DNA from 3 places in the Streptomyces sp. 3211.6 genome. Region 3 is predicted to be linked to each of the others. Evidence: riboswitches for the same ligand, from Rfam matches in the RefSeq annotation. Region 3 holds a riboswitch; each other region holds the start of a gene.

Region 1 (7,287 bases), 3.2 Mb from region 3:
CGCCCCGACGGCCAGCAGGGCGCAGCCCGCGAGCACCGGCCAGAGCCGCGCGTCCCGGTGTCCGGCGCCGCCGCCGAGCTGCAGGGTGAAGATCACCGCGGCGGTGCCGCTGAGCGCGGCGGCGAGCGTGGGCAGCACGGCGGCACGGACCAGCTGGGGGCGTATCTGCCGGCCGGGACCCGTGGCGGCGTGTCTCGACGGGGCGTGGCGGGCGGCGCGGAGTCCGGACATCGGCGTCCTCGGTACGTGGGGCCCGGCCCCCGGATCCAGTTCCCGGGGCCCGGTGTTGATCACCGGATACCCAAGCTAGACCGCACGCTCCCACGACCGTTGCCGAGTTGGGGAACTTCGCCGGGCTGCTTCCCGCTCCCGATGGAGCGCTCGCACGACAGCCCGAATGCGCCGGGAGCGCGCACGCCCCTGCAGGTCGGGGCGTGCGCGCTCCCGGGTTCACGACCCGACGGCCTCCGGTTCCCCTAGTCCGGCCGCCGGCGCCGGCGCCGGATCGAGGACGCCCGCCGCGGCGGGCGTGTCCGGGGTGGCCGGGGTGTCCGCTGGGGTCACGGGGCCCGCGACGTAGGGGCGCCACCAGGGTGCGGCCGGGACGTCGGGGGCGCCCGGTTCGAAGGGCCGGCCGGGGATGGGGAGGGCGATGGCGGCGCCCTGGGCCACGGCGGCGGCCACGGTGCCCTCGCCGGGCTCGTCCCACGGGTGCGGGGCCAGGTTGAAGGTGCCCCAGTGGATCGGCAGCATCGTGCCGGACGGGGCGCCGCCCTGGAGGTCGAGGTGGGCGCGCATGCCTTCCTCGGGGGTCATGTGGATGTCGGGCCAGTACTCCGAGTAGGCCCCGATCTGGATCATCGTGGCGTCGAAGGGGCCGTGTTCGGCGCCGATCTCCTTGAAACCGGGGAAGTAGCCGGTGTCCCCGCTGTGGAAGATCCGGTGCTCCTCGCCCGCCACCACCCAGGAGGCCCAGAGGGTGGACTGCTGGTTGCGCAGGCCGCGCCCGCAGAAGTGGCGGGCCGGGGTGGCCGTCAGGGAGAGGCCCGCGACCTCGGTGGACTCGTTCCAGTCGAGCTCGCGCAGCCGGCCCGGGGCGACGCCCCAGCGCTCCAGGTGCGCGCCGACGCCCAGGGGGACGGCGAAGACCGTGCCGGTGCCGGCCAGGGCCTTGATGGTGGGCAGGTCCAGGTGGTCGTAGTGGTCGTGGGAGATGACCACGACGTCGACCTCGCCGAGGGAGGCCAGCGGTACCGGCACGGGGTGCAGCCGCTTGGGTCCGGCGAAGGGGAAGGGGGAGCAGCGCTCGCCCCAGACGGGGTCGAAGAGCACGCGGCGGCCGTCGATCTCGGCGAGCACGCTGGAGTGCCCCATCCAGGTCAGGCGCAGTCCGCTCGCCGGCGGCTTGGCCAGCTCGGCGAGGGTGGTGGGGTGGACGGGGACGGGCGCGCCGGGGTTGCGCCGGATCCGCTGCTCCTTGTGGAAGTAGATCTTGGCGAACTCCAGCATCGAGCCGGAAGGCCTGGTCCGGGCCCCCACCGGGTTCTGGAAGACGCCGTCGGCGAAGTTCGGCGAGCTCAGGATGCGCTCCAGCCGCGCGCCGGACGGGTCCGCGCCGAAGGCTTCGGGCCGCAGGGCGCGCAGCCGGGGACGCAGGGGAAGGGAGCCGGTCAAGGCGCCTCCTGGGTAGTGCGGGTGGGGTGGGGCGGGTTACGCCCACGACCATCCCAACGCGCACCGGCCTCCCAGGATTCCGCCCGGCCGTTTCCCCCCGGCCGCCGTCCGGATGCCGGGCGGCTTCCCGCGCCCGGCCGCCGGCGTCCTGCTCCCCCGGTCCGGCAGCCGGTCCGGGCGGGACCGGGGCCGCGCCCGGCCGGGACCAGGCCCGGGCCGGGCCCGGGCCGGGCGGGACCAGGCCCGGGCCTGGTGGGCTACAGCGGGAGCAGGTCGGGGCGCTTGGCCTCGACGTTGTCGCCGGAGGACTCCCCGCGCAGCCGCCGCCCGATCCAGGGCACGAGGTATTCGCGCGCCCACTGGATGTTGTCCCGGGTGACGTCCACGGACCCGCGCGGCGCGGCCGGCGGCCAGGGCTGGTCGGGGTCGGCGGGGACCTCGTACCCGAGGACCTGCGCGGCGCGCAGCGCGACGCGGGTGTGCCCCTCGGGCGAGAGGTGGAGGCGGTCGTCGTCCCAGGCCCGGCGGTCCTGGACGGTCTTGAGCGACCACAGGTCGAGCACCGGGCAGCCGTAGCGGTCGGCGATGGCGCGCACGTGGGCGTTGTACGTCGCGATCTTGCCGCGCAGGTGCTTGAGGACGGGCACGCCCCGGGTGTCGAAGCCGGTGGTGATCATGACGAGGCCGACGGCGCCGGTGAGGTCGGCCACGGCCGCCTCGAAGCGCTCCGCCACGTCGTCGGGGTCGCTGCCGGGCCGGATGATGTCGTTGCCGCCCGCACAGAAGGAGACGAGGTCGGGGGCCAGTTCCTTGGCCCGCGGAACCTGCTCCTCCACGATCTGGTCGAGCACCTTGCCGCGCACCGCGAGGTTCGCGTACCGGAAGTCGTGCTCGTCGCGCTGATCCGCCAGGAGTACGGCGAGCCGGTCGGCCCAGCCGAGATACGAATCCCCGGGTCCCGGGTCCCCCACGCCTTCGGTGAAGCTGTCCCCGATCGCCGCGTACGAGCCGATGGTCTTGAGTGTCGTCTTCGTCGCTGCCACGGGAACCCATCCTTCACCCCCGTCGCCAACCTACGCCAACGTAATGAGGGGTTGACGGACCGTGATCTATACCACGCGGGGGATAAGGAATAAGTACACGCGGGGCCGGAACCCCCCTCGGGTCCCGGCCCCGCGCGTGCCGGCGCTCCGCCGCACGGGCGGTCGTCAGACGCTGACGCCCTTCGAGCGGAGGTAGGCCAGCGGGTCGATGTCGGAGCCGTAGGACGGACCCGTGCGGATCTCGAAGTGGAGGTGCGGGCCGGTCACGTTGCCGGTGGCGCCCGAGAGGCCGATGCTCTGGCCGGCGGTGACGGTCTGGCCCGTCGAGACGTTCAGCTGGGACAGGTGGCCGTACTGGGAGTACTTGCCGTCGGCGTGCCGGATGACGACCTGGTTGCCGTAGGCACCGCCCCAGCCTGCGGAAACCACGGTGCCCGCGCCGACGGCCCGGACGGTGGTGCCGGTGCTCGCGATGAAGTCGACGCCGGTGTGGTAGCCGGAGGACCACATGGCGCCCGGGGTGCGGTACTGGGTGGAGATGCCGCCGCTGACGGGGGCGACGAACCCGGCGGCGCTCGCGGGCGCGGACTGGGCGGCCGGCGCGGACTGCTTCATTCCGCGGGACGGGGCGGCGGAGCCCTTCAGCGGCGCGGCGGCGGAGGAGCCGGCGGTGCCCGGTCCGGCGCCGTCGTCCTCGGCCGGGGCGGCACCGGCGGTGTCCGCGCCGGCCGCCGGAGTTCCGCTCGAGGACTCCTCGGCCGGCGCCGCAGCCGGCTTGGGGGCGGGGGCGGCGTCCCCGTCGAGGGTCAGGCGCAGGCCCGGGTGGATGAGGGAGGGGTCGTCACCGACGGCCTCGCGGTTGGCGGCGTACAGCTGCTCCCAGCCGCCGGAGAGGCCGCGCTCGGCGGCGATGGTCGAGAGGCAGTCGCCGGGCACCACCGTGTAGACGGCCGGGGCGGCCTGGGCGGCGGCCGGGGCCGCGGCGGGAGCCGCCGTCCGGAACGCCTCCGGAGCCTGGACGGGAGCGGCGGCCGGGGTCACGGCGGCCGGGGCGGCCGCGTGGGCCCCCGCGGCGCCCATCAGCGGCAGCGCGAGGGCCGCGCCCCCGGTGCCGGCGAAGGCCAGGCCGCGGGATATGGAACGGGACTTCGGACGGCGGTGCTTACCCTTTCCGGGCATGGCGAATTCCTCTCCGGCGCCTGCGAGGTGAGCTGTCGGGTTCGGACTGGAGATGTCCGGCCGTACGGGTACGGCTTCACCCCGAGCCGCGCCGGATTCGGTCCGGCCCGGCGGCCTGCATGGGTCCCCCGCTCCTGCCGCGCGTCTTGGTCGGGTGCGGTTCCCGGGCGGCGGCAGGATTAGGCGGTCCACCCGGATCGCTCGCGAAGGTAATCCAGCGGAGGCACGGGCAACAAGCCGTGAATTCCCTGACGGAATAGCAGGCATGAGGGATCAACGGAATTCCGGTCACCCTGCGTCCATTCCGGAACGGCAACGGCCGCCCCGGCATGGGAATTCGCGTTTCACGATCAGGCACGCACGGTCACCGTATGATCTGGCTCACGGAGTTCGGCCCGATCTCGCGTCCACCTATGGCAAGTTGGTCTCAACCAGAGCAATTCGGACACGCGGCACACCGCGGAGGAGTACACGTGACCCAGCAGATACCGCAGGACCTTTCCGCGCACCCCGAACCCACGCCCGAGATGACCGGAGTGCGTAATTTCCGTGACGTGGGCGGCTTGCCGGCCACGGATGGACGGAGGGTCAGGCCGGGACGACTGTTCCGAAGCGGACATCTGGCACATGCCACCGAAACCGATGCGGAATTCCTCGCCTCCCTCGGCCTGCACACCGTCTTCGACTTCCGCAACGCCGCCGACCGGGCCGTCGAGGGCCCGGACGTCGAACTGCCGGGCGTGCGCAACGTCAACATCCCGCTCTCGGACCCCGCCGACGGCGGGGAGTTCTGGCGGATGGTCCGCGAGGGCGGGATCGACCAGCTCCGCGGGCTCCTGGGCGGCGGCAGGGCGGCCGCCCGCATGGCGGAGTCGTACCGGGAGATGATCCGCGAGCGCACGGCCGAGCACGGCCGGGTGGTGCGCGCGCTCGCCGAGGACAGCGTGCCCGCGCTCCTGCACTGCGCGGCGGGCAAGGACCGGGCGGGCCTGACGGTCGCCGTCACCCTGCTCGCCCTCGGGGTCGACCGCGATGCCGTCGTGGCGGACTACCTGGAGTCGAACGCCCCGCACAACCGCTACCGGATGCGGCGCGGCGACGAGACGCCCGAGACCCGTCCCGCCGAGGTGACGGAGCTGCTGGCGCCGCTGTTCGACGCCCGCCCCGAGTACCTGCTCGCCGCGTACGAGACCGTCGACGTGCACTGGGGCGGGCCGGACCGCTACCTCGCCGAGGGCCTGGGGCTGACCCCGGCGACGCTGGAGCGGCTGCGCGACCGGCTGCTGGAGTGAGCCCGCACGGGGCCCCGGCCTGCCGGGGCCCCGTCCCGCCGACTGCGCGAGGGATGGCCTAGCGGTTGCCGACGGCCTGCTTGACCAGGGTCCGGCCGAAGTCCCACATCAGCGAGCCCCCGCCGTGCGCCTCGTCCATGACCTCGCGGAAGGCACCGACGAACCGGTCCACGTCCGCCTCGTCCACGATCAGCGGCGGGATCAGCTTGATGACCTCCAGGTGGTCCCCCGAGACCTGGGTGAGGATCCGGTGCCGGTTCAGCAGCGGCACCACCACCATCTGCGCGAACAGCCCCTTGCGGGCCGCCTGGAGCATCGTCCAGCGGCTGCGCAGGCCCAGCGAGGACGGCCGGCCGAACTCGATGCCGATCATCAGCCCCCGGCCGCGCACCTCGTGGAGCATCTCGTACTCGTCCACGAGCGCGGCCAGCCGCCCGCGCAGCAGGTCGCCCATGGTCCGGGCGTTGGCCACGACCTGCTCGTCCTCCATGACGTGCAGGACCGCGAGCCCGGCCGCCATCGCCTGGGCGTTGGAGCCGAAGCTCGCGGAGTGCACCAGGACGCGGTCCATGGACGAGTAGACCTTCTGGAAGATCCAGTCCTTGCCCAGCGTCGCGCCGACGGGCACGTACCCGCCGGAGAGGGCCTTGGCCACGCACACCAGGTCCGGTTCCACGCCCGGTTCGTTCTGGTACGCGTAGAAGTCCCCGGTCCGTCCGAGGCCGGTCTGCACCTCGTCGGCGATCAGCAGGGCCTTGTGCCGGTGCAGGAGCTCCTGGGCGGCGCGCAGGAACCCCGGCGGGGCGGCGTGCACCCCCTTGCCCTGGATCGGCTCGACCACGAAGGCCGCCACGTCGCCCCGGCGCAGCTCGCGCTCCAGCGCCCCCAGGTCCCCGAGGGCGATCTTCGTGTCGGGCAGCAGCGGGGCGAAGCCGTCGCGGAAGCCGCCCTCGCCGTTGACCGACAGGGAGCCCGTGGTGAGCCCGTGGAACGCGTGGTCGCAGTAGAGGATCCTGGGCCGGCCGGTGGCGTACCGGGCGAACTTCAGGGCGGTCTCGACCGCCTCGGTGCCGCTGTTGCCGAAGAACACCCGGTCGAGGTGGGGGCTGTGGGAGAGCAGCTTCTCGGCCAGCAGCCCGGGCAGCGGCTGGCAGTCGAAGCGGGTCAGGTCGGCGAGCTGGGCGTCCAGCACCTCGTGCAGGGCCCGGCGGACCACCGGGTGGTGGCGGCCCAGGCCCATGACGCCGAAGCCGGCGAGCATGTCGAGGTAGTCGTTGCCCTCGGCGTCCCAGAAGTGGGCGCCCTCGGCGCGCACGTAGACCTTGTCGAAGCCGATGGTGCGCAGCATGCGGGGCAGCTGGTGGTTGAGGTGGCGGGCGTGCAGCTCGTAGCGCTCCCCGCCGCGCTCGGCGAGCAGCGCGGCCAGGTCGAAGCCCCCTCCCCCGCCGGCCGCCCCCGCCTGCGGCGCCGTCATGCCGACGCGTCCCGGTTCCCGGCGACCGTCTCGCGGGCGGCGCGCAGGGACTCCTTGAGGGAGCCCATGGTGGCGAGGACGGCGGTGGGCTCGTAGCCGCAGTGCGCCATGCAGTTGGCGCAGCGCGGGTCCTTGCCGCGGCCGTACTTGCTCCAGTCGGTGTCGTTCACCAGCTCCCGGTAGGTGGGCACGTATCCGTCGCTCATCAGATAGCAGGGGCGCTGCCAGCCGAAGAGGGAGTAATTCGGAATGGCCCAGGCGGTGCAGGGGAAATCCGCCTTCCCTTCCAGGAAGTCCAGGAAGAGCGGGGAGTGGTTGAGCCGCCAGCGGCGCCGGTTGCCGCCCGCGAATGCCTTCCTGAAGAGTTCGCGGGTCTGTTCGACGCCCAGGAAGTGCTCCTGGTCGGGGGCCTTTTCGTAGGCATAGGCGGGCGAGATCATCATTTCGTCCACCTTGAGGTCGTCATTGAGGTAGTTCAGCACCTCGATGACGGTTTGCGGGGTGTCGGTGTTGAAGAAGGTGGAGTTGGTCGTCACCCGGAATCCGCGGCGCTTGGCCTCCTTGATCGCGGCGACGGCCTCGTCGAACACACCTTCCTTGGCCACGGATTCGTCGTGGCGTTCGC
Region 2 (7,287 bases), 2.5 Mb from region 3:
CCGGTCGAAGCGGGTGAGCCGGCGCAGCGGGGTGTCCAGGATGTACTGGGTCTGGATCTCGCTCAGCGAGAAGCGCTCCATCAGGCGCTCCTTGGCCTGGGCGGAGTTGTCGCTGTCACGGATGAGGCGGATGACCTCGTCGATGTCGAGCAGGGCCACCAGCAGGCCCTCGACCAGGTGCAGCCGGTCGCGCCGCTTGCCGCGGCGGAACTCGCTGCGCCGGCGCACGACCTCGAAGCGGTGGTCCAGGTAGACCTCCAGCAGCTCCTTCAGACCCATCGTCAGGGGCTGCCCGTCGACCAGTGCGACGTTGTTGATGCCGAAGGACTCCTCCATCGGCGTCAGCTTGTACAGCTGCTCCAGCACGGCCTCCGGGTGGAAACCGTTCTTGATCTCGATGACCAGGCGCAGGCCGTGCGCCCGGTCCGTGAGGTCCTTGACGTCGGCGATGCCCTGGAGCTTCTTCGAGCCGACCAGGTCCTTGATCTTCGCGATGACCTTCTCGGGGCCGACCGTGAAGGGCAGCTCGGTGACGACCAGGCCCTTGCGGCGGGCCGTCACGTCCTCCACGGAGACCGTCGCGCGGATCTTGAACGTGCCCCGGCCGCTCTCGTAGGCGTCCTTGATGCCGGACAGGCCCACGATCCGTCCGCCGGTGGGCAGGTCGGGGCCCGGGACGAAGCGCATCAGCGCCTCGAGGTCCGCCTCCGGGTAGCGGATCAGGTGGCGGGCGGCCGCGATGACCTCGCCGAGGTTGTGCGGGGCCATGTTCGTGGCCATGCCGACGGCGATCCCGGACGCGCCGTTGACCAGCAGGTTCGGGTAGGCGGCCGGCAGGGTGACGGGCTCGCGCTCCTGGCCGTCGTAGTTGGCGGTGAAGTCGACGGTGTCCTCGTCGATCGACTCCGTCATCAGCGACGTGGCGTCGGCCATCCGGCACTCGGTGTAACGCATCGCCGCCGGCGGGTCGTCGTTGCCGAGGGAGCCGAAGTTGCCGTGCCCGTCGACCAGCGGCAGCCGCATCGAGAAGGGCTGGGCCATGCGCACGAGGGCGTCGTAGATCGACTGGTCCCCGTGCGGGTGCAGCTTGCCCATGACCTCGCCGACGACGCGGGCGCACTTCACGTACCCGCGGTCGGGGCGCAGGCCCATCTCGCTCATCTGGTAGACGATGCGCCGGTGCACCGGCTTCATGCCGTCCCGGGCGTCCGGCAGGGCCCGGGAGTAGATCACCGAGTACGCGTACTCGAGGAAGGAGCCCTGCATTTCGTCGACGACGTCGATGTCGAGGATCCTCTCCTCGAAATCCTCCGGCGGCGGGGTCTTCGTGCTGCGGCGGGCCATCGCTGCGGCGCTCCTAACCAAGATCGGGGGGTGGTACGTGCTGGGGTGTGCGACGGGGTCGACGCGGACCATTGTGGCCCCAGGCACCGACAACGCCGACTCCGACCCTGGCGAGCACCCCCTGGACGGAGCCCTCGGGGGAGTGAGGGCCGGGAACTTCTCCGCGCACCTGCGCGCTTGCATACAGTGGCAGGTCGATAAGAAATCTCTGCATCGCGATCGAAGGGACCACATGCCCATGGGTCACACGGCCACAGCTCAGGCCGGCTCCGGCGGCCTGACAGCGACCGAGCACCGGCTGGCCAACGGCCTGCGCGTGGTGCTGTCCGAGGACCACCTCACCCCGGTCGCCGCCGTCTGCCTCTGGTACGACGTCGGCTCGCGCCACGAAGTCAAGGGGCGGACCGGTCTGGCTCACCTCTTCGAGCACCTGATGTTCCAGGGATCGGCGAGCGTACCGGGCAACGGGCACTTCGAGCTCGTCCAGGGCGCCGGCGGCTCGCTGAACGGCACCACCAGCTTCGAGCGCACGAACTACTTCGAGACGATGCCCGCCCACCAGCTGGAGCTCGCCCTGTGGCTGGAGGCGGACCGCATGGGCTCGCTGCTGGCCGCCCTGGACGAGGAGTCCATGGAGAACCAGCGCGACGTCGTCAAGAACGAGCGCCGCCAGCGCTACGACAACGTCCCGTACGGCACGGCGTTCGAGCGCCTGACGGCCCTCGCCTACCCCGAGGGCCACCCGTACCACCACACCCCGATCGGCTCCATGGCCGACCTGGACGCCGCCTCCCTCGAGGACGCCCGGAACTTCTTCCGCACGTACTACGCGCCCAACAACGCCGTCCTGTCGGTCGTGGGCGACATCGACCCCGAGCGCACCCTCGCCTGGGTCGAGAAGTACTTCGGCAGCATCCCGGCGCACGACGGCAAGCAGCCGCCCCGCGACGGCACCCTCCCCGAGACCATGGGCGGGCAGCTGCGCGAGGAGATCGTCGAGGAGGTCCCGGCCCGCGCGCTGATGGCGGCCTACCGCCTCCCGCACGACGGCACCCGCGCGTGCGACGCGGCCGACGTGGCGTTGACGATCCTCGGCGGGGGCGAGTCCTCCCGCCTGCACAACCGCCTGGTCCGCCGCGACCAGAGCGCCGTCGCGGCCGGTTTCGGCCTGCTGCGGCTGGCCGGCGCGCCCTCCCTGGGCTGGCTGGACGTCAAGACCTCCAGCGGTGTCGAGGTGCCCGCCATCGAGGCGGCCGTGGACGAGGAGCTCGCCCGGTTCGCCGCCGAGGGCCCCACCGCCGACGAGATGGAGCGCGCTCAGGCGCAGCTGGAGCGCGAGTGGCTGGACCGGCTGGGCACCGTCGCCGGCCGCGCCGACGAACTGTGCCGCTTCGCGGTGCTGTTCGGCGACCCGCAGCTGGCGCTGACCGCCGTCGGGCGCGTCCTGGACGTCACCGCCGAGGAGGTGCAGGCCGTGGCCGCCGCCCGGCTGCGCCCCGACAACCGCGCGGTCCTGGTCTACGAGCCGCTGGCCGGCGCCGAAGAGAACGACGAGAGCGACGAGAACGAGGGGGCGGAGCAGTGAGCGACACCGCAGCCGTCACGATGACCTTCCACCCGCGTCCGGAGGCCGGTGAGGCCAAGCCGTGGGCCTTCCCCGCCCCCGAGCGCTCCACCCTGGGCAACGGGCTGACCCTGCTGCGCTGCCACCGCCCCGGCCAGCAGGTCGTCGCGGTCGAGGTCAACCTCGCGGCCCCGCTCGACGCCGAGCCCGCGGGCCTCGACGGCGTGGCCACGATCATGGCCCGCGCCCTGTCGGAGGGCACCGACAAGCACTCCGCCGAGGAGTTCGCCGCCGAGCTGGAGCGCTGCGGCGCCACCCTCGACGCCCACGCCGACCACCCCGGCGTGCGCGTCTCCCTGGAGGTCCCGGCCTCCCGCCTGCCCAAGGCGCTCGGACTGCTCGCCGAGGCGCTGCGCGCGCCCGCGTTCGACGACGGCGAGGTCGCCCGGCTGGTGCGCAACCGGCTCGACGAGATCCCGCACGAGCAGGCCAACCCGCAGCGCCGGGCGGCCAAGGAGCTCTCCAAGGAGCTCTTCCCGGCCACGCTGCGCATGTCCCGCCCGCGCCAGGGCACGGAGGAGACGGTCGCCCGGATCGACTCCGCCGCCGTACGCGCCTTCTACGAGGCCCACGTACGCCCCGCCACCGCCACCGTGGTGATCGTCGGCGACCTGACCGGCATCGACCTGGACGCCGCCCTGGCCGACACCCTGGGCGCCTGGACGGGGGACACCGCCGCCCCCCTGCCGGTGCCGCCGGTGACGGCCGACGACACGGGCCGCGTAATCATCGTGGACCGGCCCGGCGCGGTCCAGACGCAGCTGCTGATCGGCCGGATCGGCCCGGACCGGCACGACATCGTCTGGGCCCCGCAGGTCCTGGGCACGTACTGCCTGGGCGGCACCCTGACCTCCCGTCTGGACAAGGTGCTGCGCGAGGAGAAGGGCTACACCTACGGCGTGCGCGCCTTCGCCCAGGTGCTGCGCTCGACAGCCGACGGCAAGGGAGCCTCGATGCTCGCCATCAGCGGCTCGGTGGACACCCCCAACACCGGCCCGGCGCTGGAGGACCTGTGGCAGGTGCTGCGCACCCTCGCCGCCGAGGGCCTGACGGACGCCGAGCGCGACGTGGCGGTGCAGAACCTGGTGGGCGTGGCCCCGCTGAAGTTCGAGACGGCCGCCTCGGTCGCCGGGACCCTGGCGGACCAGGTGGAGCAGGAGCTGCCGGACGACTACCAGGCGCGGCTGTACGCGCGGCTGGCCGAAACCGGTACGGCGGAGGCCACTTCGGCGGTGGTGAGCGCCTTCCCGGTGGACCGGCTGGTCACCGTCCTGGTGGGCGACGCGGCGCAGATCGAGGAGCCGGTGCTGGCCCTCGGGATCGGTGAGGTCACGGTCGTCACCAACTGACCGGAGGCCGGCCGGCAACTGACCGGTGACCGGCCTGTTTCGAGGGGCCCGGCGGAGCATCCGCCGGGCCCCCTTTGTCCGTTTGGTGGTGTGGTTTCAGGTATGCGGTGTGGCGTACGCAACAAATCCGCTCGTCTGTTTGGCGATTGACTGATGATCCGCCTAGCGTCAGGCGTGCTGTCCGTCAGTTGTGCCAGCCGCACCCGCGGCACCGGGCAGCGATCGCCGAGTCCCCGTCAGGCGCGAGCCTGGGGAGCCGGGGACCCACATCAGTCCCTGGGGTGAATCGGACCGCCTCGCCAGAGGGGGGCCGTAGGAGACCTTCCTGCTCCGAACCCGTCAGCTAACCCGGTAGGCGAGAGGGAAGGAAAGGATCACCCCCGCCATGGCGTTTGGCAGTCGTGCAGCCGGTTCCGGCAAGCACCGTGGTTCGAGCCGCATGAGCCGCAAGACCGCCGGCTACGCCGGCATAGCCGCCCTCGCCACCACGGGCGTGGTCGGCACCCTGGCGGCCCCGGCCTTCGCCGCCGACTCCCACGGCGGCCCGTCCTTCGAGGACACCGGCGCCCTGAACGCGATCGTCGTCGCCGACGGCCTCCAGGACGACATCCAGGTCCAGGCCGAGACCCAGCAGACCGCCGCCGAGTCCGTCGCCGCCCAGGCGCAGGCCGAGGCCGACGCCAAGACGCGCGCCGCCGAGGCGAAGCGCATGGCCGAGGCCAAGGAGAAGGCCGAGCGCGAGGCCGCCGAGAAGGCCGCCCAGGAGGAGGCCCGCAAGCGCCTCAACACCTTCGTGCTCCCGGTCGACGGCTCCTACGTCAGCACCCAGTACGGCGCGGGCGGCGGCATGTGGTCCTCCGGCAGCCACACGGGCGTCGACTTCCACGCCGACGAGGGCACGTCCGTCCACGCGGTGGGCGCGGGCACGATCGTCGAGGCCGGCTGGGGCGGCGCCTACGGCAACAACGTCGTGATCCGCCACAACGACGGCACCTACACCCAGTACGGCCACCTGATGTCGCTGAACGTCTCGGTCGGCGAGACGGTCACCGCGGGACAGCAGATCGGCCTGTCGGGCTCCACCGGCAACTCCAGCGGCCCGCACCTGCACTTCGAGGCCCGCACCGGTGCCACGTACGGCACGGACATCAACCCGCTGGCCTACCTGCGCAACCACGGCGTCGGCATCTGACGCAGGTTTCCACGTCCACGGAAGAAGGCCCCGGCTCCCAGAGCCGGGGCCTTCTTCGTTTTCGCCGTTTCCGTTTCCGATTTCCGGGCGTTCTCGGAAATCGAGCCGTGTTGCAATAGAGTCGCGGCACGGTAGATGGAAACGAAACCCAGCGGAACCCAGCGGAGGTCCGGCCTTGCGTATTCCGGCGCACGCGGTGTGCACAGCGATTCGCGACGATATCGTCTCCGGATTCTTCGGCCCCGGCGGCCGGCTGACCGAGGAGGTGCTCGCCCGCCGGTACGGGGTCTCGCGGGTGCCGGTGCGCGAGGCGCTGCGCACGCTGGAGTCCGAGGGGTTCGTCACCACGCGGCGGCACGCGGGGGCCTGCGTGGCGGAGCCGGGCGAGCAGGAGGCCGCCGATCTGCTGGAGCTGCGGATGCTGCTGGAGCCGCTGGCCGCCTCGCGCGCCGCCCGGCGGCGGACGGATGCGCACCTGAAGGTGCTGCGGGGGCTGGTGCGGCTGGGCCAGGAGCGGGCCAGGCGGGGGCAGGGCGAGGACCTGCGGTCGCTGGGGAGCTGGTTCCACGAGACCCTGGCGCAGGCGTCCGGCAGCCCGGGGCTGATCGCGCTGCTGACGCAGACCCGGCACAAGATCGCCTGGATGTACGAGGTGGGGGCCCCGGCCCGGCCGGTGGACTCCTGGGCGGAACACGGGGCGCTGGTGGACGCGGTCGCGCGGGGGGACGCGGAGCGGGCGCGGGCGGTGGCCGCGCTGCATGCGGAGCGGGCGGTGGGGGTTTTCCGGCTCCGGGTGAGGAGTTTGCAACGTGCCGTAAACACGGGAGGTGGCCGGAATTAACGCCGGGCCCGTATAAAAGGGGCCGGGTCTGGCGGAATTCTATTCCGGTGGAGCGGGATGTGATTTCCGGTCGATTCCCGCTGCGGATGTTTCAGCACGGCGGGCTTTTCCCGACGGGATTGCGCTGCGGCGGCCGTCCGCGGGAGGCTGCCGGGCCTGGGGCCGGAGGCGGCGGGGGCGGCCCGGTACCGGAAACGACGAAGCCGCGGTCCCCGGGGTGGTGGGGGCCGCGGCTTCGGTGAAGGGTCGTGGTCGGTCAGACCGTTTCGGGGAGTTCCTCCAGGCCCTCCGCCACCAGCTTCGCGAGCCGGTCCAGCGCGGCCTCCGCGCCCTCGGCCTCGGACGCCAGGACGATCTCCTCGCCGCCCTGGGCGCCCAGGCCCAGGACCGCCAGCATCGACGCGGCGTTGACGGGGTCGCCGCCCGCCTTCGCGATGGTCACGGGGACGCCGGAAGCGGTCGTCGCGCGGACGAAGATCGAGGCGGGACGAGCGTGCAGGCCCTCGGCCCAGCCGACGTTGACGCGGCGCTCTGCCATGGTGATGCCCTTCAGGTTCTCGCGGTTGTCTAGACCAGTCTCTCACGTCACCCGGAATGCTCGGACCGACCTTCGGCCCGATCCCGCCGCCGTTCGGCCCTCATCAGCTTTGCACTGATTTGCCCCGGCGCGCCTCATTCCCGGGCCCTGTGCCGTCCGGCCTGTCGGAGCCACCCGGCCACCTGGCCGGATCTTCCCCTTAGGCTGGCCCCATGACCATCGCGTCGGACCCCTCGTACCCGGCCCACTGGGAAGCGGACGTAGTGCTGCGCGACGGCGGCACCGCCCGGATCCGCCCCATCACGACCGAGGACGCGGGCCGCCTGGTCAGCTTCTACGAGCAGGTCTCGGACGAGTCGAAGTACTACCGCTTCTTCGCCCCCTACCCCCGCCTCTCCG
Region 3 (7,287 bases):
GGGTCATGCCGTCTCCCCTTCCTTCGCCTTCTCACCGCACGGGGTGACGCAGGCGCCCTTGGCCCACCACTCCGGCAGCATCGCCAGGGCCTCGTCGCCGAACGGGTTCACCCCGGGGCCGGCCGCCAGCGAGTGCCCGACCAGCACGTGCAGGCACTTCACCCGGTCCGGCATGCCGCCGGCGCTCGGGAAGCCCTGGAGCACTTCGATGGCGTCGCGCCGCTGGATGTAGTCCTCGTGCGCCTTGCGGTAGGCGGCGGCGAGCTCCGGGTCCTCGGCGAGGCGGGCCTGCATCTCCTTCATCACGCCGTTGGCCTCCAGCGTGCCGATCGCGGAGGCCGCGCGCGGACAGGTGAGGTAGTACAGCGTCGGGAAGGGGGTGCCGTCGGGGAGGCGCGGGGCGGTCTCGACGACGTCCGGCTGGCCGCAGGGGCAGCGGTGCGCGATGGCGCGCAGCCCGCGCGGGGGGCGGCCGAGCTGCTGCTCGAACGCCTCGATGTCGGCGGCGGTCGGCTCGGTCCGGTCGGTCTGGGGCGGGGGCGTCTGCATGCCTGGAGGAAGTCTCTTCGTTCGGTCGTACGGGGCGGCCGCCTGCGGTCGCCCGTACGTGACGGTCGTGATGGGTGGGTCAGTCGCCGGGGCGGTCGGCCTTGTCGACGCCGTCCCAGACGTTGGAGTACCAGGGGCGGTCGGATCCGCTCTGGCCGCCGCGGCGGTGCTCCGCGGCCGCGGCCCCGGGGTCGGTCATGATGTAGCCGATCTCCCCCGGGCGCAGGAAGTGCAGGTGCCTGCGCGCCTGCTGCTCCGCGTAGGCGGGGTCCTGCCAGCGCGCCTTCTCGTCGCGAAGCTGCTCCAGGCGCTTGCGCGCGGTGGCGGCGGCCCGCTGCTGGTCGGCGATCTCCGAGCGCTGGGACACGTACTGGCGCATCGGGTACGCCAGGGCGACGACCAGCGTACAGAGGACGAGCACCAGCAGGGCCGCCCGGCCGGTGAGCCGGCTGCGGCGCACGACCCGGCGGGACTGCGAGCGGTAGACGTGGGCCGCGGTCCGCTCGCCGAGCTGCCGGAGCCTGGTCGCCGTGGAGAAGGTGGAGAACCGATCCCGGTTCCCGGCCATGATCCGCCTCCCCTTGTGCGCGCGCTACGCAATACGTCCCCGCACACGGTACGGGACCGAGTGCGGGGACGTAGGGAGGCTAGGCGAGGACTCAGCCCTTGAAGCGCGGGAAGGCGCTGCGCCCGGCGTACACCGCGGCGTCGTCGAGGATCTCCTCGATGCGCAGCAGCTGGTTGTACTTGGCGACGCGGTCCGAGCGGGCCGGGGCGCCGGTCTTGATCTGGCCGCAGTTCACCGCGACGGCGAGGTCGGCGATGGTGACGTCCTCGGTCTCGCCGGAGCGGTGGGACATCATGCACTTGAAGCCGTTGCGCTGGGCCATCTCGACGGCGTCGAGGGTCTCGGTCAGCGAACCGATCTGGTTGACCTTGACGAGCAGGGCGTTCGCGGAGCCCTCCTCGATGCCGCGGGCGAGGCGCTCGGGGTTGGTGACGAAGAGGTCGTCGCCGACGATCTGGACCTTGGAGCCCAGGCGCTCGGTGACGGTCTTCCAGCCGGCCCAGTCGTCCTCGAACAGCGGGTCCTCGATGGAGACCAGCGGGTACGCGGAGACGAGCTCCTCGTAGTACTCGGTCATCTCGGCGGCCGAGCGGGACTGGCCCTCGAACTGGTACTTGCCGTCCTTGTAGAACTCGGACGCGGCGACGTCGAGCGCGAGCGCGATGTCCTTGCCCGGGACGTAGCCGGCCTGCTTGATGGCCTCGATGATGAGGTCGAGCGCGGCGCGGTTGGACTCCAGGTTCGGGGCGAAGCCGCCCTCGTCGCCCAGGCCGGTGGAGAGGCCCTTGGTGTGCAGGACCTTCTTGAGGGTGTGGTAGACCTCGGCACCCCAGCGAAGGGCCTCGGAGAAGGACTCCGCGCCGATCGGCGCGATCATGAACTCCTGGATGTCGACGTTGGAGTCCGCGTGCGACCCGCCGTTGAGGATGTTCATCATCGGAACGGGCAGCAGGTGCGCGTTCGGGCCGCCGAGGTAGCGGAAGAGCGGGAGGTCGGAGGCCTCGGACGCGGCGTGCGCGACGGCGAGGGAGACGCCGAGGATGGCGTTGGCGCCGAGGGAGCCCTTGTTCTCGGTGGCGTCCAGGTCGATCATCGCCTGGTCGATCAGGCGCTGCTCGGTGGCGTCGTAGCCGACCAGCTCCGGGCCGAGCTGCTCGATGACGGCGAGGACGGCCTTCTCGACGCCCTTGCCCAGGTAGCGGTTGGGGTCACCGTCGCGGAGCTCTACGGCTTCGAACGCTCCGGTGGAGGCACCGGACGGAACTGCAGCACGGCCGGTGCTGCCGTCGTCGAGGCCCACCTCGACCTCGACCGTGGGGTTGCCTCGGGAGTCCAGGATTTCCCGGGCTACGACGACGTCGATGGACGGCACGAGCATCTCCTTCTGGGATGTGACGCTGGGTGTGCGGTGGCGTGTGGCCTGGGACGGCCTCGCCGACTAGAGCCTAACCGGCTCCGGGCGGTCGGCCAGCCGACCGCCCGGGTCCTGGGACGAAAAAGGGTCCGAATACCCGCCTTCCGGGACATAGAGCCCCGGAAAACGGGCCGGACATGCGGCGGCGCGGCGCGGACGCGACGACGCCCGGCGCGCGAAGGATGCGCGCCGGGCGTCGATGCCGCGGTCCGTGCCGGGGTGCTGCTCGGGTGTTACGCGGGAATTCAGCCGAGGTTCAGCTTCTGACCCGGGAAGATCAGGTCGGCGTCCTGGACGGTGTCCTTGTTCAGGTCGAACAGCTTCTCCCAGCCGCCCTTGACGCCGTTGGCCTCGGCGATGGTGCCGAGGGTGTCGCCCTCCTGGACCGTGTACGAGCCGTTGCCGGTCGCCGGGGTCCCGGTCTTCGGGGCCGACGGCTTGGCCGGGGCGGGCTTGGACGGGGTCCAGTCGCCGGAGCCGGAGCCGGTGGACTTGGTCTCGGTGTCGGCCTTCGGGGTGGAGGGCTTCGCCGGGGCGGGCTTGGCCGGGGCCGGCTTGGTCTCCGGCTTCGGCTTGGCCGGGGTGGTGGTCGAGCCGCCGCCGTTGTAGGCGGAGTTGGACAGGCCGACGCCGCAGGACGGCCAGGCGCCCTTGCCCTGGCCCTTGAGGACCTTCTCGGCGATGGCTATCTGCTGCGACTTGGTGGCCTGGTTGGCCTGCGCGGCGTACGCCTTGCCGCCGTACGCGGCCCACGTGGAGGCGGAGAACTGGAGGCCGCCGTAGTAGCCGTTGCCGGTGTTGATGGACCAGTTGCCGCCGGACTCGCACGCGGCGACCTTGTCCCACTCCGAGACGGTGGCGGCGCTGGCGGAGCCGGCGGCCATCAGCGGCGCGGCGACGGCCACACCGGCGACACCGGCGAGCGTGACGATGCGGACGGCCTTGGAGCCGCGGCGGTGCTTGCCCTTGCCGGAAAGCAGCATGGAGTTTCTCCTCACCGACGCCTTCGAGGTGAGCTGTCGGGTTCGGGCGGATGAGTTGCCCGGTCGCGCAGTTGCGCGTCTTCACCCCAAGCCGGTACGCGGGCCGTCTCTCAACGGCCTTTCCCGGCACCTACCTTGGTTCCCCCGCTCCTGCCAACGGCGCTTGCGCGACGACTGTTCCCTCCGGCCGCCGGCAGGATTCGGCGATGCGGTCGAAGGAGCCCGCGGTGGCGGGCGACTCAGAAGGTAGACAGGTCTCTCCCCGATGTTCAACGTGTGATTTTGGGGAGAAACCGGCCTACTTGCGTTCCGGGAGAGCACGTTTGCGCAGGTCGGAGCCGGGTTTGCGGAAGTTCCGGAATGAGACACGCCAGTTGTCCGGAAGAGATGCATGTCTCACTTGCCGATAACGGACATTCAGCCCGTAATGGCTGCCCGAACTACCCCCTATTTCTTGGTTAGATCCAGGTTCTGGCCGGGCTTGATGAGGTCCGCGTCCTTGCCGATGACCTGCTCGTTGGCCTGGTAGAGGGCGGTCCAGCCGCCCTTGAGGCCGTTGGCGTCCGCGATGGCCGCCAGGCTGTCGCCCGGCTTCACCGTGTACACGGGCTCCGCGGCGGAGGCTGACGCCGCGCCAGGGGCCGCGGGCACCTCGACCGCGGCCGGGCCGCGGTGCTTGCCGCTGCCGTCGGAGGCGCCGGCGGAGGCCGAGGGAGAGGGCGTGGCGCCCGGGGTGGCCGGGGCCGTCGGGTCGACCGGGGCGGTCGGGGTGCCGGGGGCGGTCGGATTGGCTGGGTTGCCCTGGTTGTTGGAGTTGCCCTGGTTGCCCTGGCCGTTCTGATTGCCCGGGTTGCCCGGGTTCGCCGGGGTGGTGGGCGGGACGGTGGGGCCCGTGGTCGGGGTGGGCGGCAGGGAGTAGTCCGGCTCCGGCATGACGGGCAGTCCGCTGGTGGCGCCCAGCGGGTAGTCCGGGAGTACGCCCGGGCCCGGGGTGCCGGGAGCCGGGGTGGGCGCCCCGAAGTCCGTGGAGGGCTTGTCCCGGCCGGTGGAGGGCACCGAGAAGTCGGGCCGGACCGGGGTGGGGCCGACCGGGCCGGGGATCTTGGAGGTGCCGGTGTCCACGTCGGGCTTCGGCCCGTTCTTGGACAGCCCGGCCGAGGCGGAGCACAGCGGCCACGCCTCGGGGCCCTGGGATTCCAGCACCCGCTCAGCCACCGCTATCTGCTGCGACCGGCTCGCGAGGTCGGGGCGCTCCGCGTACTCGAGTCCGCCCGCGTTCTTCCACTGCTCCAGAGTGAACTGGAGGCCGCCGTAGGCCCCGCTGCCGAAGTTGGCGCTCCACGTGCCGCCGCTCTCGCAGTCGGCGACCTTGTCCCACGTCGCGGTGTCGGCCGCGTTCGCGCCCGTGGCGGCGAGCAGCGGCAGTGCCAGCGCTGAGCCGGTGACTCCGGCGGTGACGACGATGGCGGGGACCTGACGGGGTCGTCTGTGGCGGCCGTTCCCGGGAAGCATGAGCCTGCACCTTTCGTATAACGGCGGGGTAACGGCAGAACCTAGCCGCCTTCGAACGGATGTCACAAGTTCGGCCGAAGACTGAATTCCGGTCAGTTCCGCCGCCCCGGGGGCCGTTGCGGGCGCCCGGGTGCGCGCCTCAGACGTTCGGGACTGTGAAGCGGACGGGCAGGGTGCGCAGGCCCCGCATGATGAGTCCGCCGCGCCAGCGCAGGTCCGCAGGGGGAACGGCAAGTTCCAGATCCGGCAGACGCTTCAGCAAAGTCGCGAGCGCCGTCTGGCCCTCCAGGCGGGCGAGCGGGGCGCCGAGGCAGTAGTGGATCCCGTGGCCGTATCCGAGGTGCTGATTGTCACTCCGGGAGAGGTCGAGCGTGTCCGGATCGGCGAAGCGCGCGGGGTCGCGGTCGGCCGCCGCGAGGACCACCAGCACGGGGTCGCCGGCGGCGACGTCCTGGCCGCCGAGGGTCAGCGGGCGGGTGGCGAACCGCCAGGTGGCCAGCTCCACCGGGCCGTCGTAGCGCAGCAGCTCCTCGATCCCGGTCTCCAGCAGGGCGGTCTCGCCCGCGGCGAGGGAGTCCTGGAGGAGGGCGCGCTGGCCGGGGTTCATGAAGAGGGAGTGGACGCCGTTGCCGATGAGGTTCACGGTCGTCTCGAAGCCGGCGAACAGCAGGATGAAGGCCATGGCGGTGGCCTCGGCCTCCGTCAGGTGGTCGCCGTGGTCGCTCGCCCGGATCAGGTCGGAGATGAGGTCGTTGCCCAGATCGTCCCGCTTGCGGTGGATCAGTTCCCCGAGATAGGTGCGCATCCGCTTCACCGAGCGGGCCACCCCGCCGCGCGGACCGCCGCCGTGGCGGATCATCATCCCGGCCCAGTCGCGGAAGTCGTCCTGGTCCTCGCGCGGTACGCCGAGCATCTCGCAGATGGCGTAGATGGGGAGCGGGAAGGCGAACTCGTGGATGAGGTCCGCCTCCCCCTTCTGCTCGAACCCGTCGATGAGGCGGTCGGTCAGCTCCTGCACCCGGGGGGTGAACTCCGCGACGCGGCGCGGGGTGAACGCCTTCGACACCAGCCGGCGCAGCCGGGTGTGGTCCGGCGGGTCGATGTTGAGCAGGTGGGTCATCAGCTCCGCCTTGCGCTCCCCGGGGATCCCCGTCTTGCCCTTGGCGTGGGCGGGCTCCGCGTGGTGCGCCGGGTTCTTGCTCAGCCGCTGGTCGGCGAGGGCCTGGCGGGCGTCCGCGTACCGGGTCACCAGCCAGGCCTCGACCCCGCTGGGGAGCGTGGCCCGGTGCACGGGCGCGTGCTCGCGCAGCCAGGCGTAGGCGGGGTAGGGGTCGGTGGCGAACTCCCAGTCGAAGAGGGTCGGCGCCGCCGGGACGGCGGGGGCGGGCGGGGTGTCGGGGGTCTGCTCGTGCACCCGTCGACGGTATCCCGGCCCGCTACCGGTCATCCTTTATGGGCGGTTCGCCGCGGCTGTCCGTGGATCGCCCCTCACTTGACGGCGGCTTGTCGGACATTCCTACTTCGGTCCTGTGGACGTGAGGATCTTGAAGAGCAGTTTCGCGGTGGTGGAGAGACGGGCCGAGCACACGGTCAAGTTCTTCTACTCCCACCTGTTCTGGCACAACCCCGGGATCCGTCGGCTGTTCCCGGACTCCGCCGAGGACATGGAGCGCCAGCGCGACCGGCTCTTCGCCGCCCTCACCCATGTCGTCTCCCGCCTGGAGGACGACAGCCTCCTCCCCTATCTCCACGACCTCGGCCGCGACCACCGCAAGTTCCTGGTCGGACCCGAGCACTACGCCGCCGTCGGCGCCAGCCTGCTCGCCGCCCTCGCCGCGACCTCGGGCGCGGCCTGGACCCCGGACGCCGAGAAGGCCTGGGGCGAGGCCTACCAGCTGATGGCCGACGCGATGACGGCCGGCGCCGCCGCGAGCGAGGACCCGCCCTGGTGGGACGCCGAGGTCGTGCGCCACCTGCGCTACGGGCAGGACATCGCGGTCCTGACCCTGGCACCGCACGCCCCGCTGCCCTACCGGCCCGGCCAGTACGTCAGCGTGAGCAGCGGGCGGGTCCCGTCCGTCTGGCGCACGTACTCCCTCGCCAACGCACCCCGCGCCGACCACACCGTCGACCTGCACGTCAGCCGGATCGAGGGCGGCCGCCTCAGCACCGCCCTGGTCCGCGAGATCCGGCCCGGCGAGCCGCTGCGGCTCAGCGCCCCGGGCGGGAGGCTGACCCTGCGCCGCGCGGACCGGCCCGTC

What was found. A riboswitch is a leader RNA that binds a small molecule or an ion and turns the genes downstream of it on or off. The one in region 3 is predicted to bind cyclic di-AMP.
Region 1: it holds a riboswitch for cyclic di-AMP, as region 3 does, so the genes downstream of both, BX286_RS30090 (M23 family metallopeptidase) here and BX286_RS15435 (transglycosylase family protein) in region 3, are expected to answer to the same signal.
Region 2: it holds a riboswitch for cyclic di-AMP, as region 3 does, so the genes downstream of both, BX286_RS27305 (M23 family metallopeptidase) here and BX286_RS15435 (transglycosylase family protein) in region 3, are expected to answer to the same signal.

What each region holds. Positions count from the first base shown of each region.
Region 1 is NZ_RBXC01000001.1:6,550,729-6,558,015, reverse strand. Features, by position in the region: gene BX286_RS30105 (ATP-binding protein) at 1-231, opposite strand, end outside; gene BX286_RS30100 (MBL fold metallo-hydrolase) at 451-1,674, opposite strand; gene BX286_RS30095 (SGNH/GDSL hydrolase family protein) at 1,932-2,717, opposite strand; gene BX286_RS30090 (M23 family metallopeptidase) at 2,883-3,896, opposite strand; cyclic di-AMP (ydaO/yuaA leader) riboswitch at 3,901-4,059, opposite strand; gene BX286_RS30085 (tyrosine-protein phosphatase) at 4,370-5,188, shown strand; gene BX286_RS30080 (aspartate aminotransferase family protein) at 5,247-6,662, opposite strand; gene hpnH (adenosyl-hopene transferase HpnH) at 6,659-7,287, opposite strand, start outside.
Region 2 is NZ_RBXC01000001.1:5,903,847-5,911,133, forward strand. Features, by position in the region: gene BX286_RS27290 (DNA topoisomerase (ATP-hydrolyzing) subunit A) at 1-1,344, opposite strand, end outside; gene BX286_RS27295 (pitrilysin family protein) at 1,577-2,929, shown strand; gene BX286_RS27300 (pitrilysin family protein) at 2,950-4,317, shown strand; cyclic di-AMP (ydaO/yuaA leader) riboswitch at 4,531-4,690, shown strand; gene BX286_RS27305 (M23 family metallopeptidase) at 4,703-5,509, shown strand; gene BX286_RS27310 (GntR family transcriptional regulator) at 5,685-6,350, shown strand; gene BX286_RS27315 (HPr family phosphocarrier protein) at 6,607-6,888, opposite strand; gene BX286_RS27320 (bifunctional GNAT family N-acetyltransferase/acetate--CoA ligase family protein) at 7,101-7,287, shown strand, end outside.
Region 3 is NZ_RBXC01000001.1:3,378,986-3,386,272, forward strand. Features, by position in the region: gene BX286_RS15415 (Ppx/GppA phosphatase family protein) at 1-7, opposite strand, end outside; gene BX286_RS15420 (DUF501 domain-containing protein) at 4-549, opposite strand; gene BX286_RS15425 (septum formation initiator family protein) at 629-1,117, opposite strand; gene eno (phosphopyruvate hydratase) at 1,209-2,495, opposite strand; gene BX286_RS15435 (transglycosylase family protein) at 2,777-3,514, opposite strand; cyclic di-AMP (ydaO/yuaA leader) riboswitch at 3,518-3,686, opposite strand; gene BX286_RS15440 (transglycosylase family protein) at 3,962-5,026, opposite strand; gene BX286_RS15445 (cytochrome P450) at 5,166-6,440, opposite strand; gene BX286_RS15450 (globin domain-containing protein) at 6,562-7,287, shown strand, end outside.